2 regions of the Pseudomonas sp. JE3303 genome follow, and region 2 is predicted to be linked to the other one. Evidence: riboswitches for the same ligand, from Rfam matches in the RefSeq annotation. Region 2 holds a riboswitch; the other holds the start of a gene.
The links. Region 2 has a riboswitch for cobalamin ahead of cobW (cobalamin biosynthesis protein CobW). Riboswitches for the same ligand answer to the same signal wherever they lie in the genome.

Region 1: linked by a shared signal. The riboswitch ahead of AC0ZZU_RS15575 (ABC transporter substrate-binding protein) and the one ahead of cobW (cobalamin biosynthesis protein CobW) in region 2 are both predicted to bind cobalamin.

What each region holds. Positions count from the first base shown of each region.
Region 1 is NZ_JBWGIF010000010.1:80,550-86,416, forward strand. It holds gene AC0ZZU_RS15555 (OprD family porin) at 1-367, opposite strand, end outside; gene AC0ZZU_RS15560 (pseudoazurin) at 364-798, opposite strand; gene AC0ZZU_RS15565 (ABC transporter ATP-binding protein) at 816-1,607, opposite strand; gene AC0ZZU_RS15570 (FecCD family ABC transporter permease) at 1,604-2,620, opposite strand; gene AC0ZZU_RS15575 (ABC transporter substrate-binding protein) at 2,617-3,630, opposite strand; cobalamin riboswitch at 3,767-3,963, opposite strand; gene AC0ZZU_RS15580 (acetyltransferase domain-containing protein) at 3,995-5,161, opposite strand; gene AC0ZZU_RS15585 (outer membrane beta-barrel protein) at 5,345-5,867, shown strand, end outside.
Region 2 is NZ_JBWGIF010000007.1:47,295-53,161, forward strand. It holds gene cobN (cobaltochelatase subunit CobN) at 1-2,126, opposite strand, end outside; gene cobW (cobalamin biosynthesis protein CobW) at 2,130-3,203, opposite strand; cobalamin riboswitch at 3,300-3,498, opposite strand; gene AC0ZZU_RS11600 (cobalamin biosynthesis protein) at 3,595-4,023, shown strand; gene cobM (precorrin-4 C(11)-methyltransferase) at 4,051-4,797, shown strand; gene AC0ZZU_RS11610 (DUF1272 domain-containing protein) at 4,869-5,135, shown strand; gene AC0ZZU_RS11615 (response regulator) at 5,453-5,867, shown strand, end outside.

The DNA of each region.
Region 1 (5,867 bases), on a different contig from region 2:
CCAGCAGACGCGCCTTGCCCGCCCGGCCGCCGCCGCTGTCGAGTTGCGCGCCGAGGTAGGCATGGGCATCGACGCCGACGCCGATCAAGCCTTGGGTGAACCCGGACTGGAATGTGCCCATGAGCCCGTACGCCCATTCCTCGGCCTTGCCGTTGCGCTCGCTGCGCGGCTTGTAGGCGTTACGCGCGCCGCTGTTGCTGGCGCCGTGGCGGTAGTCGCGCTGGTCGAAGACGCTGCGGTTGAGCACGCTCCAGGAACTGTCTTCGACAAAACCTTGGGATCGAGACTGTGCCGACTCGCCAAAAGCCAGCGGGCTGGCGCCGAGCAAGGCGAGCAGCAGGACGGAGCGCTGCGGCGGGGCGATCATTGACCCGCCTCCAGTTGCTTGAGCTGCGCGCTGAACCGCTCCTGAGCGCGGGGCGGCAAGCCGCTCGGCAGGGACGCAACACCCGGATCGCCCACCTGGATCAGCATCACCATGCCCATGGCCAGGTGCGGAATGCACTGGATGCCGTACAGCCCAGGCACGCTGAAGGCCTGCTCCAGCGGGTGGTTGATCTTGCTCTTGAACGCCTCGGCGCCGGCCGGCAGCAGCGCAGGCAGGCTGGCCGCGTTGTGGCCGCTCTGGGTCGGCAGGAAGCGGACCGTGTCGCCGGGGGCGATGCGCAGGTGGTCGGGCTCGTAGACCATGGCGCCGCCCGGTCCGCGGTTGAGCATTTTCACTTCATGGACATCGGCCAGCGCGGCGGGGGCGAGCAGGGCGGCGGACAGCAGCAGGGCAAGGTGGCGCAACGGCATCGGTCAGGCTTCCAGCATCAAGGGGCGCGAAAGCGCAGGATGCGCGCGCCGTCGAAGGGGTCTGTCAGGTAGTGGGCGTGTACGCCAAACGTGCTCAGCAGGCGCTCGGGGGTAAGCACCTCCAGCGGCTTGCCGAGGGCGACCAGGCGGCCTCGGTCGAGCACGGCGAGGCGGTCGCAGGTGAGCGCCTGGTTGAGGTCGTGCAGGGCGATCAGGGTCGTCACCGGAAGCGCTTGCACACGCTGCAGGATGCTCAGCTGGTGCTGGATGTCCAGGTGGTTGGTGGGTTCGTCGAGCAACAGCAATTGCGGCCGCTGGGCCAGGGCACGGGCGATGTGCACGCGCTGGCGCTCGCCGCCGGACAGGCTGCTCCAGGTACGCTGGCGCAGGTGAAGGGCGTCGACGTCGGCCAGGGCCTGGTCGACGATGCCGGTGTCTTCGGCCGAGAACGGCGACAGAGCCGACAGCCACGGCGTGCGGCCGAGGGCCACGGCGTCGAACACACTGATGGCATCGTTGGTGTCGGCTTGCTGCTCGACCAGGGCGAGGGTCTGGGCGACCTGGCGCCGGGGTTGGCGCGCCAAGGGCTGCGCGAGCAGCTGCACGCGGCCGCTGCTGGGCGTGCGCAGGCCGGCAAGCAGCTTGAGCAGGGTCGATTTGCCGGAGCCGTTGGGACCGACGATGCCCAGGGTTTCGCGGGGATTCACTGCCAGGTTGATGTCATACAGCAGCTGGGTGTCGCGCACGCGAAAGCCCAGGCCCTGGCAACTGAGCAGGGCGGCCTGCAGGGGCGGGGTCATGGCATTCATCGTTGACTCCTGCGGCTGATCAGGATCAGCGCGAACACGGGGGCGCCGATCAGCGCGGTGACCACGCCGACCGGGATCACCTGGCCCGGGATCAGGGTGCGCGACAGTACGTCCGCGGCAATCAGGAACAGCGCGCCGCCCAGCGCACTGGCCGGCAGCAGTCGGCTGTGGCTGCCGCCAAGCAGCAGGCGCAAGGCATGGGGAATGACCAGTCCGACAAAGCCGATGGCGCCGACGATCGATACCATCACCGCAGTCACCAGTGCCGCGCACGTGATCAGCAGCAATTGCACCCGGCGCACCGGGATGCCCAGCGATGCGGCGGAGTCGGCGCCGAAGGTAAAGGCATCGAGCGCGCGCCGATGCCACAGGCATACCAGCAGGCCAATCACGGCCACCGGCACGGCCAGCCAGACCGAAGGCCAGCGCACGCCGCTGAGGTTGCCGAGCAGCCAGAACAGAATGCCGCGCGCCTGTTCGGCACTGGCCGACTTGGTGATCAGGAACGCGGTGAGGGCGTTGAACAGCTGCGAGCCGGCGATCCCTGCAAGAATCACCTGGGCGTTGTTGCTGCTTGGGCCGCTGGCACGGGCCAGCAGCAATACCAGCGCGAACGCCGCCAGCGCGCCGATGAAGGCGCCGCCTGACAGGCTCAGCGCGCCAGCGCCGAAGCCGAGCAAGGCGACCATCACCGCGCCGGTCGAAGCGCCCGCCGACAGGCCGAGCAAGTAGGGTTCGGCGAGCGGGTTGCGCAGCAGCGCCTGCAGGATCACTCCGCAGGTCGCCAGGCCCGAGCCGCAGGCGGCCGCGACCAGGGTGCGGGTCAGGCGGTAGTTCCAGACGATGCCCTGGTCAATGGGGTCGACCGTGTAGCCGGCATTCCAGAGCTGGTTGGCCAGTACCTGGTAGACCACCGTCGGCGACACATTGGCTTCGCCGATGGCGACACCGGCGAGCAAGGCCGCGATGAGCGCGGCCAGTGCCAGGGCGTAAAGGGGCAGCAGACGCATCATGGTTGTGGCGCTTTACCGGAAGCGAAGGCCTGGGACAGGGCGTCCAGGCCGCGGAACAGGCGAATGCCGGCCTGCATGGCGTCGGCGTCGAGCACCACGATGCGGTTGTGCTTCACCGCTTCCATGTTCTTGGTCACAGGGTCGTTGCGCAGAAATTCGAGCTTCTTCTCGAAGTCGTCGGCCGGGAAGCGGCGACGGTCCATGCGGGCGATGATCAACCAGGTCGGGTTGGCCTTGGCCAAGGTCTCCCAGCCAACCGTCGGCCATTCCTCGTTGGACTCGACCACGTTGCGCACGCCCAGGGTTTGCAGCATGTAGTCGGCGACGCCTTTGCGGCCCGCGACGTACGGGTCGATGTCCAGGTCGGCACTGGAGAACCAGAACAGCGCGGACGTATCGCTCAGGTCCTTGCCGGCCAGGCGTGCCTTGGCAGTATCCAGGCGGCTCTTGAGGTCGGTATTGAGTGCGGCGCCTCGTTCCTGCACGTCGAAGATCGCGGCCAGCTGGCTGACACTCTTGTAGATGCTGTCGACCTGGAACGGCTGCAGGCGGGTGCCGTCGGCGCCGACCAGGTTGTCCTTGCCTTCGCAGTCCGACGGCAGCAGGTAGGTAGGAATCTTCAGCTCATGGAACTGCTCGCGGGTGCCGACCACGCCCTGGGCGCCGACCATCCACTCGAACTGCACGGCCAGCAGTTGCGGGCGCTTGCCGATCACCGACTCGAAGCTTGGGTCGTTGTCGGCCAGGCGCTCGACCTTGGCGTTCAGCGCCTGGTACTCGGGGAGCACATTGTTGAACCACAGCGAGGTGCCGACCAGCTTGTCGCCCAGGCCCAGGGCGTAGAGCATCTCGGTGCCGGCCTGGCCGATGGTCACCGCGCGCTCGGGAGCGTGCTCGAAGGTCTGCGGCATGCCGCAGTTGTCGACCGTCAGCGGGTAGTGGGTGGCGGCAGCCTGGGCAAGGCCGCTCAGGCCGAGGCCGGCGAGCAGGGTGACGAAACTGGGCAGCATGATGGGTCGATCTCCTATCGGACAGTACACGGAGGGTACGCACGGACAGGCATCGCCCACCCTGCGCGCAGGCAGGGCAGTACCGGGCGCGGGCGAGCCGCGCACAGTGAAGATGGCCATCCCGGACACCCCGCCGGTTGGTGATTGTTTGCCGGCAGGTCTCCTGACTGGTGCGTCACGGCCCGGCTCCGGCCTTCCCGGGGATCAACCCAGTGGCATCGATGGAGCGGGCTCGGCACTTACAGTTGCGGGGGCAGTTCCGTTTGGCCCGCGCATGGCGGGCCGGGGATTCCCTGTTAGTTCCGTGTGGAAACCGGCGGCGGCATGGTAGACCATCCGCCCTCCGGAAGGGAATGGCCTGGGCTCAGAAGTACTTGAGCCAGGCGATGTCGGGTCGGCGCGCCTTGAGCCGCGCGAACCCGCGCACCGGCAGATACAGCGCGACGCTCAGCAGCACCGCCACCAACCACACGCCGCCGATGCCATCAAAGCCGAAATAGTCGCCCTGGTCGAGGCCGAACAAGGCAACGCTGGCCAGGTACATCAGCTTGAGCACGTACAGGTGCAGCAGGTAGAAGAACATCGGCGCTGCGCCAAACACGGCCAGGGCCGTGACCCAGCGGGCTGGCCCGGCGCGCTCGAACGCGCGCAGCAGCAACAGGCCGGTGCCCAGCGTCAGTGTCAGGAACAGCAACGACGGCGGATACTTGGTGATATTGAAGAAGCTCATCAGGGTCTGCATCGCGCTCGGGTAACCCGACCACGGCGCCTCGCCATAGCCATTGACCATGCGCAAGGCGACAAAGCAGACCAGGGCGCTGGCCCCGAGCAGCAGTAGCCGGTGCTGTCGCTCGGCGGGCGGGCTGGCGCGGGTGAACCAGGGGCCGAGCACGTAACCCAGGCTGATCACGCCGATCCACGGCAACACCGGGTAGGACGTGCGCAGGCGCAGACTGTCGGACACGTCCAGCCAGCCACGGTCATGCAGGATCGCCCAGGGCACGTGCATGGCCGACCCCGGCTCGAAGTGCAGCCCGTCGAGCAGGTTGTGGCCAGCGACGATTGCCACGCCGATCGCCAGCAGCCAGGCACGCGGCAGCCAGACCAGGCCGGCGAGGGCGATCATGCTGACGCCGATCGCCCAGATCACCTGCATGTAGATCACGTTGGGCGGCAGCTGGAAGGTCCAGGCGAAGTTGACCAGGGTGAATTCGAGCAGTACCAGGAACAGGCCGCGCTTGAACAGGAAGGCCGAGACATCGCTGCGGCCCTGATGCTTTTCACCATAGAGATAGGCCGACAGCCCGGTCAGCAGCACGAACACCGGCGCGCAGAGGTGCGCCAGGGTGCGGCTGAAGAACAGCGTCGGGTCGGTGGTGTCGATCACCATTGGATCGCTGACCTGACGGTGCAGGAAGAAGGTTTCTCGAACGTGGTCCAGGAGCATGAACAGGATCACCAGCCCGCGCAGGGCGTCGATGCTCTGCAGGCGCTGGGTAACCAGGGTAGGGGTGGCGGAGGCGCTTGTCATGGAGGGGATCGCAGGCAAGGGGTTGGCGTCAAATGAAACGTTATCTTATAACTATTTCATTTGCCTGCGAAAGGTCCGACGCGAAAAAACGATTTTTTCACATTCTTTTCAGAACTTTTTCAAAGGCCGTGTTTCGAACCGTTTGCATTTGACTGCCACTTTCTATCATGGAGATACCTGCGAATGGCTACTCGCAACCTGCTGCGCAACACCTGCATCCTGGCCCTGGCGGGCGCACCGCTGAGCGCTTTTGCCGCGCCGCCGACCGATCCGATCTTCACGCTGGGCCTGCAGGGCAGCTACAGCGAATTCAAGTTCGAGGGCGGGAGCGACTCCGACAAGGACGATCTGGGCCAGGGCGGTGTGTTCGCCACCTTCGGCAACAAGATGACCGCCGAATCAGGCCTGATCTACCAGGTCGGTGCCGAAGCCAAGTACGGCGAAAAGGACGACAACAAGCTCAAGGAAGCCCAGGCTGATCTGGATGTCGGTTTCCGTGCTGCGCTGGACGCGCGCAACTTCGTCGACCTGACCGTGGGTGGCGGCTACTCGTGGACGCGCTACGAGCCTGAGATCAACGACCTCGACACCCGCTTGACCGCCAAGTCGCCATTTGCGAAAGCAGCAGTGGGCTACAACCACCAGTTCGACAACTCGACCCTGCGTGTCGAAGTGGGCGCCCGTCACACCATCGACGGCCGCGCCC
Region 2 (5,867 bases):
AGCGTGTCGAGGCGCAAGCGTCCCTGGGGCGACTGGCCGAATATGTGCAGGCCATCGCGGATCTGCGACTCCTTGAGATCGCACAGGTAGGTATCCAGGCGTGGCAGCCACACATCGGCATCGTCCAATGCACCCTCGAGCTGTAGTTCGCGGTCGATGTGGTTGGCCTTGACCAGTTCGAGGATATCGCGCTGCAGCTCGCGGGCGCGCCGCGGGTCGAGCAGCTGCGCTTCATAGTACTCGTCGGCCAGGCGCTCCAGATGACGCAGCGGCCCGTAGGTTTCGGCGCGGGTCAGCGGCGGCATCAGGTGATCGATGATCACCGCCTGGGTGCGGCGCTTGGCCTGGGCACCCTCGCCCGGATCGTTGACGATGAAGGGATAGATGTTCGGCAACGGGCCGAGCAATGCATCGGGCCAGCATTCGGCCGACAGGCCGACACCCTTGCCCGGCAGCCATTCCAGGTTGCCGTGCTTGCCGACGTGGATCAGCGCATCGGCGGCGTAGGCGTGGCGCAACCAGAAGTAGAAGGCCAGGTAGCCGTGTGGCGGCACCAGGTCGGGATCGTGGTAGACCGCGCTTGGGTCCACCTGGTAACCGCGTGCCGGCTGGATGCCGACAAAGGTCAGGCCAAAGCGCAGCCCGGCGATCATCATTCGCCCACTGCGGCACATCGGATCCTGCTCGGCCGGGCCCCAGCGCTCCAGCACCGCCTGCTGGTTGGCAGCGGGCAAGGCGGCGAAGGCGGCATGGTAGTCGGCCAGGTCCAGGCTCTGCGCGCAAGGACGCTGGTCGAGGTGGTCCAGATCGTTGGTCACTCCGCCCAGCAGCGCATGGATCAGCGCGGTACCGCTGTGCGGCAGCTCGCCGACGGGATATTCCTGGTCCTTGAGCGCTTGCAGGATGTTAAGCGCCGCCGCCGGGGTATCGAGGCCAACGCCGTTGCCAATTCGCCCGTCGCGGGTGGGATAGTTGGCCAGCACCAGCGCCACGCGTTTTTGCCCATTGGGCAGGCGCGCCAGCTCGACCCAGTGCCGTGCCAGTTCAGCGACGAAATCCATGCGCTCGGGATGTGCCCGGTAGCAGACCACGTCCGACTGGCTGCGCTCGCTGCGCCAGGCCAGGTCCTTGAAGCTGACCGGCCGGGTGATGATCCGCCCGTCCAGTTCCGGCAGCACGATGTGCATGGCGAGGTCGCGGGCACCCAGGCCCTGCTCGCTGTCTTCCCAGCCAGGCTGGTTGTCCTGGGCGCAGATGGCCTGGAGCACCGGCACATCGCGCCTGAACGGCCGCAGGTTGGGCTGCTCGGGACTGGAAAGGGCGAAGCCTGTAGTGTTGATGATCACCTCGGCGCCGGCTTCGTCCATCCAGGCTTCGACCTGGGCGAGGCAGGCGGCTTCCTTGAGGCTGGCCACGGCGATCGGCAATGGGTTCAGCCCCGCCGCCGCGAGGCGCTCGCAGAAGGTATCCATGAAAGCAGTGTTGGCCGCCTGCAAGTGCGAGCGGTAGAACAGCACAGGGGCGACGGGCTGGTCGGGATGCCACTGGCCGAACCAGTCTGCCAGGCAGGCGCTGGCCTTGGCCGGGTGGTACACCGCGGTGCGTGGCAGCTGCTGCGGCTCATCCCAGGCGTAGTCGCGGCCAAGCCAACGGTTGGCCAGGCACTTGAACAGGTTCAGGGCATTGGCCTTGCCGCCCTGGCGCAGGAAGTGCCAGGCACGATCCGCCTCGGCGCCCGAGACCGTGCCCAGGCCCATCAACTCCGGGTCAGGGCGGTCGTCGCCCGGCACCAGGATCAGATGAACACCCCGTTCGGCCAGCGTGACCAACTGCTCGACGCCGTAACGCCAGTAGCCGACACCGCCGTGCAGCGACACCAGGATGACCTTGGCGTGGCGCAGCACCTGGCCGACATAAAGGTCGACCGAGGCATGGTTCTGCACCTGCATGGGGTTGGCCAGGCGCAGGCTGGGGAAGTCCTCCGGCAACTGCTGGGCGGTTTCGGCCAGCAGTGCCAGGTGCGAATCACCGCTGCAGAGGATCACCAGGTCAGCGGGTGTCTGGCCGAGATCGGCGATGCTGTCGTCCGGTACGAAGCAACCGGGCTGGGTCCGCAGCAGGTGCATGGGTCAGGCGCCCAGTGCCTGGCGCAGGCGAGCTTCGAGCAGCGCCGCGTCCAGTTCCTGGCCGATCAGCACCAGGCGGGTGATGCGCGGCTCGTCGGCACGCCAGGCGCGGTCGAAGTGCTTGTCGAAGCGGCTGCCCACGCCCTGGATCAGCAAACGCATCGGCTTGCCGGGAATGGCCGCGAAGCCCTTGGCGCGCAGGATGCCGAATTCGGTTACCAGGCTGGTCAGGGCGTCGAGCAGCAGGCTCTCGTCGGCTTCGGGCAAGTCGATGGAAATCGAATCGAACGCGTCGTGGTCATGGTCATGGTCGTCATGGTCATCGCCGTCGTGGTGCGAATCATGATGGGTACGGCGGCCGTCGATGTGCGCCTCGGACTCGGCACCGACGCCCAGCAGCACGTCAAGCGGCAAGCGGCCACTGCTGGCCTCGATGACCTTGACCGCCGGGGGCAGCTCTTCTAGCACTTCGGCGCGCACCTTGGCCAGGTCGGCGGGGGCGATCAGGTCGGCCTTGTTCAGCACCACCAGGTCGGCGCTGGCCAACTGATCGGCGAACAGCTCGTGCAGTGGTGATTCATGGTCCAGGTTCGGGTCGAGCTTGCGCTGGGCGTCGACCTGGTCGGGATAGGCTGCGAAAGTGCCGGCGGCTACTGCCGGGCTGTCGACCACGGTGATGACCGCATCGACGGTGCAGGCGTTGCGGATTTCTGGCCACTGGAAGGCCTGGACCAGCGGCTTGGGCAGGGCCAGGCCACTGGTTTCGATGAGGATGTGGTCCAGGTCGCCACGCCGTGCGACCAGCTCGCGCATGACCGGAAAGAACTCTTCCTGCACGGTGCAGCACAGGCAGCCATTGGCCAGCTCATAGACGCGGCCGCTGGCCTCTTCCTCGGTGCAGCCGATGCTGCACTGCTTGAGGATTTCGCCGTCGATGCCCAGCTCGCCGAACTCGTTGACGATGACAGCGATGCGCCGGCCCTGTGCGTTGTCCAGCATGTGGCGCAGCAACGTGGTCTTGCCCGAGCCCAGGAAGCCGGTGACGATGGTGACGGGGAGCTTGGCCAGTGTTTTCATGTCGATGCCCTTGGCAGGATGGCGGGCATGCGGGACGAAAGCCGCAGGCAGGCTTGCCTGGGCGCGTTCGCCACCGGATCACCCCGCCCGGTTGGAAGTCGAATTCGTTGCGAGGCAGGTCTCCTGGCTTGCACCACACCGGCCGGGCCGGTCGATCGACGCCTTCCCGCGCTGGCGCAGTGGCTGTGTCGATCTGGGCAGTGCTTACAGTTGCGGGGGCAGCCGCGGATTGGTACCGCGTTCCCGTCTTAGCTCTGGTGCAGTTCACCAGAGAACCTCGGACCGGCAAGGCTACGCAGTGCCTGTCAGGCGGTCAACCGCTGGCTGTGATTGACGGGCGATCGGTCCCGTGATTTGCTCCTGCCGCCTATAGAGAGCAGAGGAACGCATCATGCCCGTCACCCGCGTCGAGCGCGCCGCGTTGTATGCCGGCATCGGCTGCCGGCGCGGCTGCCCCGCCAGCGAACTGGCCGAGCTGCTGCAGCAGGTGCTCGCGGCCCAGGCGTTGCCGCTCAGCGCAGTCAGAGGCCTGGCCAGCATCGAGGGCAAGTCGGACGAGCCAGGGGTGCGCCAACTGGCCGCGCAGCTAGGGCTGCCGCTGATGTTCTTCAGCGCCATGCAACTGGCGCCGTTCGAGGCGCAGCTGAGCCAGCGTTCGCTCACCGCCTGGCAACACACCGGCTGCTGGGGGGTAGCCGAGAGCGCGGCGCTGGCCATGGCCGCAACCACCCATCCCGGGCCGGTGCGACTGCACGTCACCCGTCAGGCCAGCGGCCAGGCGACACTGGCATTGGCGTGCAGCGCGGTTCTTGACGGATAATCGCCGCTTTACCTGCAAGGATTCTTCATGACGGTCTATTTCATCGGCGCCGGCCCCGGCGATCCCGAGCTGATCACGGTCAAGGGCCAGCGCCTGATCCGTCAGTGTCCGGTGATCATCTATGCCGGCTCCCTGGTTCCGGCCGCCGTGCTTGAAGGCCATCGTGCCGACGTAGTGTTGAACAGCGCTGAACTGCACCTTGAGCAGATCATCGATGCCATCCGCAGCGCCCATGCCAAGGGGCAGGATGTCGCGCGCGTGCACAGCGGCGACCCGAGCCTCTACGGCGCCATCGGCGAGCAGATCCGTCATCTGCGCGAACTGGGCATCGACTACCAGATCATCCCCGGCGTTACCGCCACGGCCGCCAGCGCGGCGCTGCTGGGCTGTGAACTGACCCTGCCGGAGGTGGCGCAGACTGTCATCCTGACCCGCTATGGCGACAGCTCGCCGATGCCTGCCGGTGAGCAGCTGGCCGATCTCGCCCGGCACCGCTGCACCCTGGCCATTCACCTTGGGGTCAAGCACCTGGAGAAGATCGTCGCCGAGCTGCTCCCGCATTATGGCGGTGACTGTCCGATCGCCGTGGTGCACCGCGCCACCTGGCCGGACCAGGACTGGGTCCAGGGCACGCTGGATGACATTGTCCAGCGCGTGCAGGCCAAGGGGTTCCGGCGCACTGCGCTGATACTGGTGGGTCACGTGCTGGGCGACGCTCCGTTCGCCGAATCGGCGCTGTACCGCGCGGGCCATGCGCATCTCTACCGACCCTGAATCCCCTGTATTGCCAACCTGGCATGGCCGGTAGCAGACTCGGCGTTCCCATGACAGACGGAGACCTGGCCATGCTTGAACTGCGCCCCAACTGCGAGTGCTGCGGTAACGACCTGCCGGGCGACAGCCCGGATGCACTGATCTGTTCTTTCGAGTGCACGTTCTGCCGCGCTTGCGGCGACACCCATTTCCAGGGACGCTGCCCTAATTGCTCGGGGCAGTTGGTAGCGCGGCCCACGCGCGTGGGAGCGGCGTTGGTACGTAATCCGGCAGGGGTTGAGCGGGTGTTGAAGGCGCATGACGGATGTAGGGTACAGGGCGCCATGCAGCGTCCTTGAAATCGAACGTCGAATACACGAAGTCGCTCACCGGGGTGCCCTCACCCGCCTCCCGGTGAACAGACTTGTGAACACCTTTTCTCCGCCGAACCGCACTGTTTCTTACCTCAAATCGGCGTATTGCACAGCGCTTTAGGTTAAAATCCCTACCGGCTGTAGGACTTTTCAACATTCCCGCCCTCCTTTTTCAACACCTCTATACTCCCGGTACTAATGCCTAGGGATTCGACGTATTGTTCGCGCGCTGCCGGCCCCTATTGCAGACGCGTTCCTGGGTAGATCAGGAAACGGACCACATTCCGACAAGGAGTTCCCCTATGACCACCGTACTGATGGTCGACGATCACCCGGTTATCCGCCTTTCCATACGCCTGCTGCTCGAACGTGAACGATTCAAGGTCGTGGGCGAAACGGGCGACGGTGTGGATGCCGTGCAACTGGCTCGCCAGCTACGGCCGGATATCGTCATCCTCGACATCGGCCTGCCTGGCCTGGACGGCATGGAAGTCATCAAGCGCCTCAACCTGCTTGACCCCGCGCCGCGGATCATGGTGCTGACCGGACAGCCGTCGGACCTGTACGTGCGCCGCTGCATGGATGCCGGAATTTCCGCTTTCGCGCACAAGGACGAAGATATCGAGGCGGTGATCTTCGCGGTCAAGGCCATGGTCAAGGGTTACTCGACTTTCCCGGACCTCACCATCAACCGCAGCATGCTCGAAAGCGAGGCCG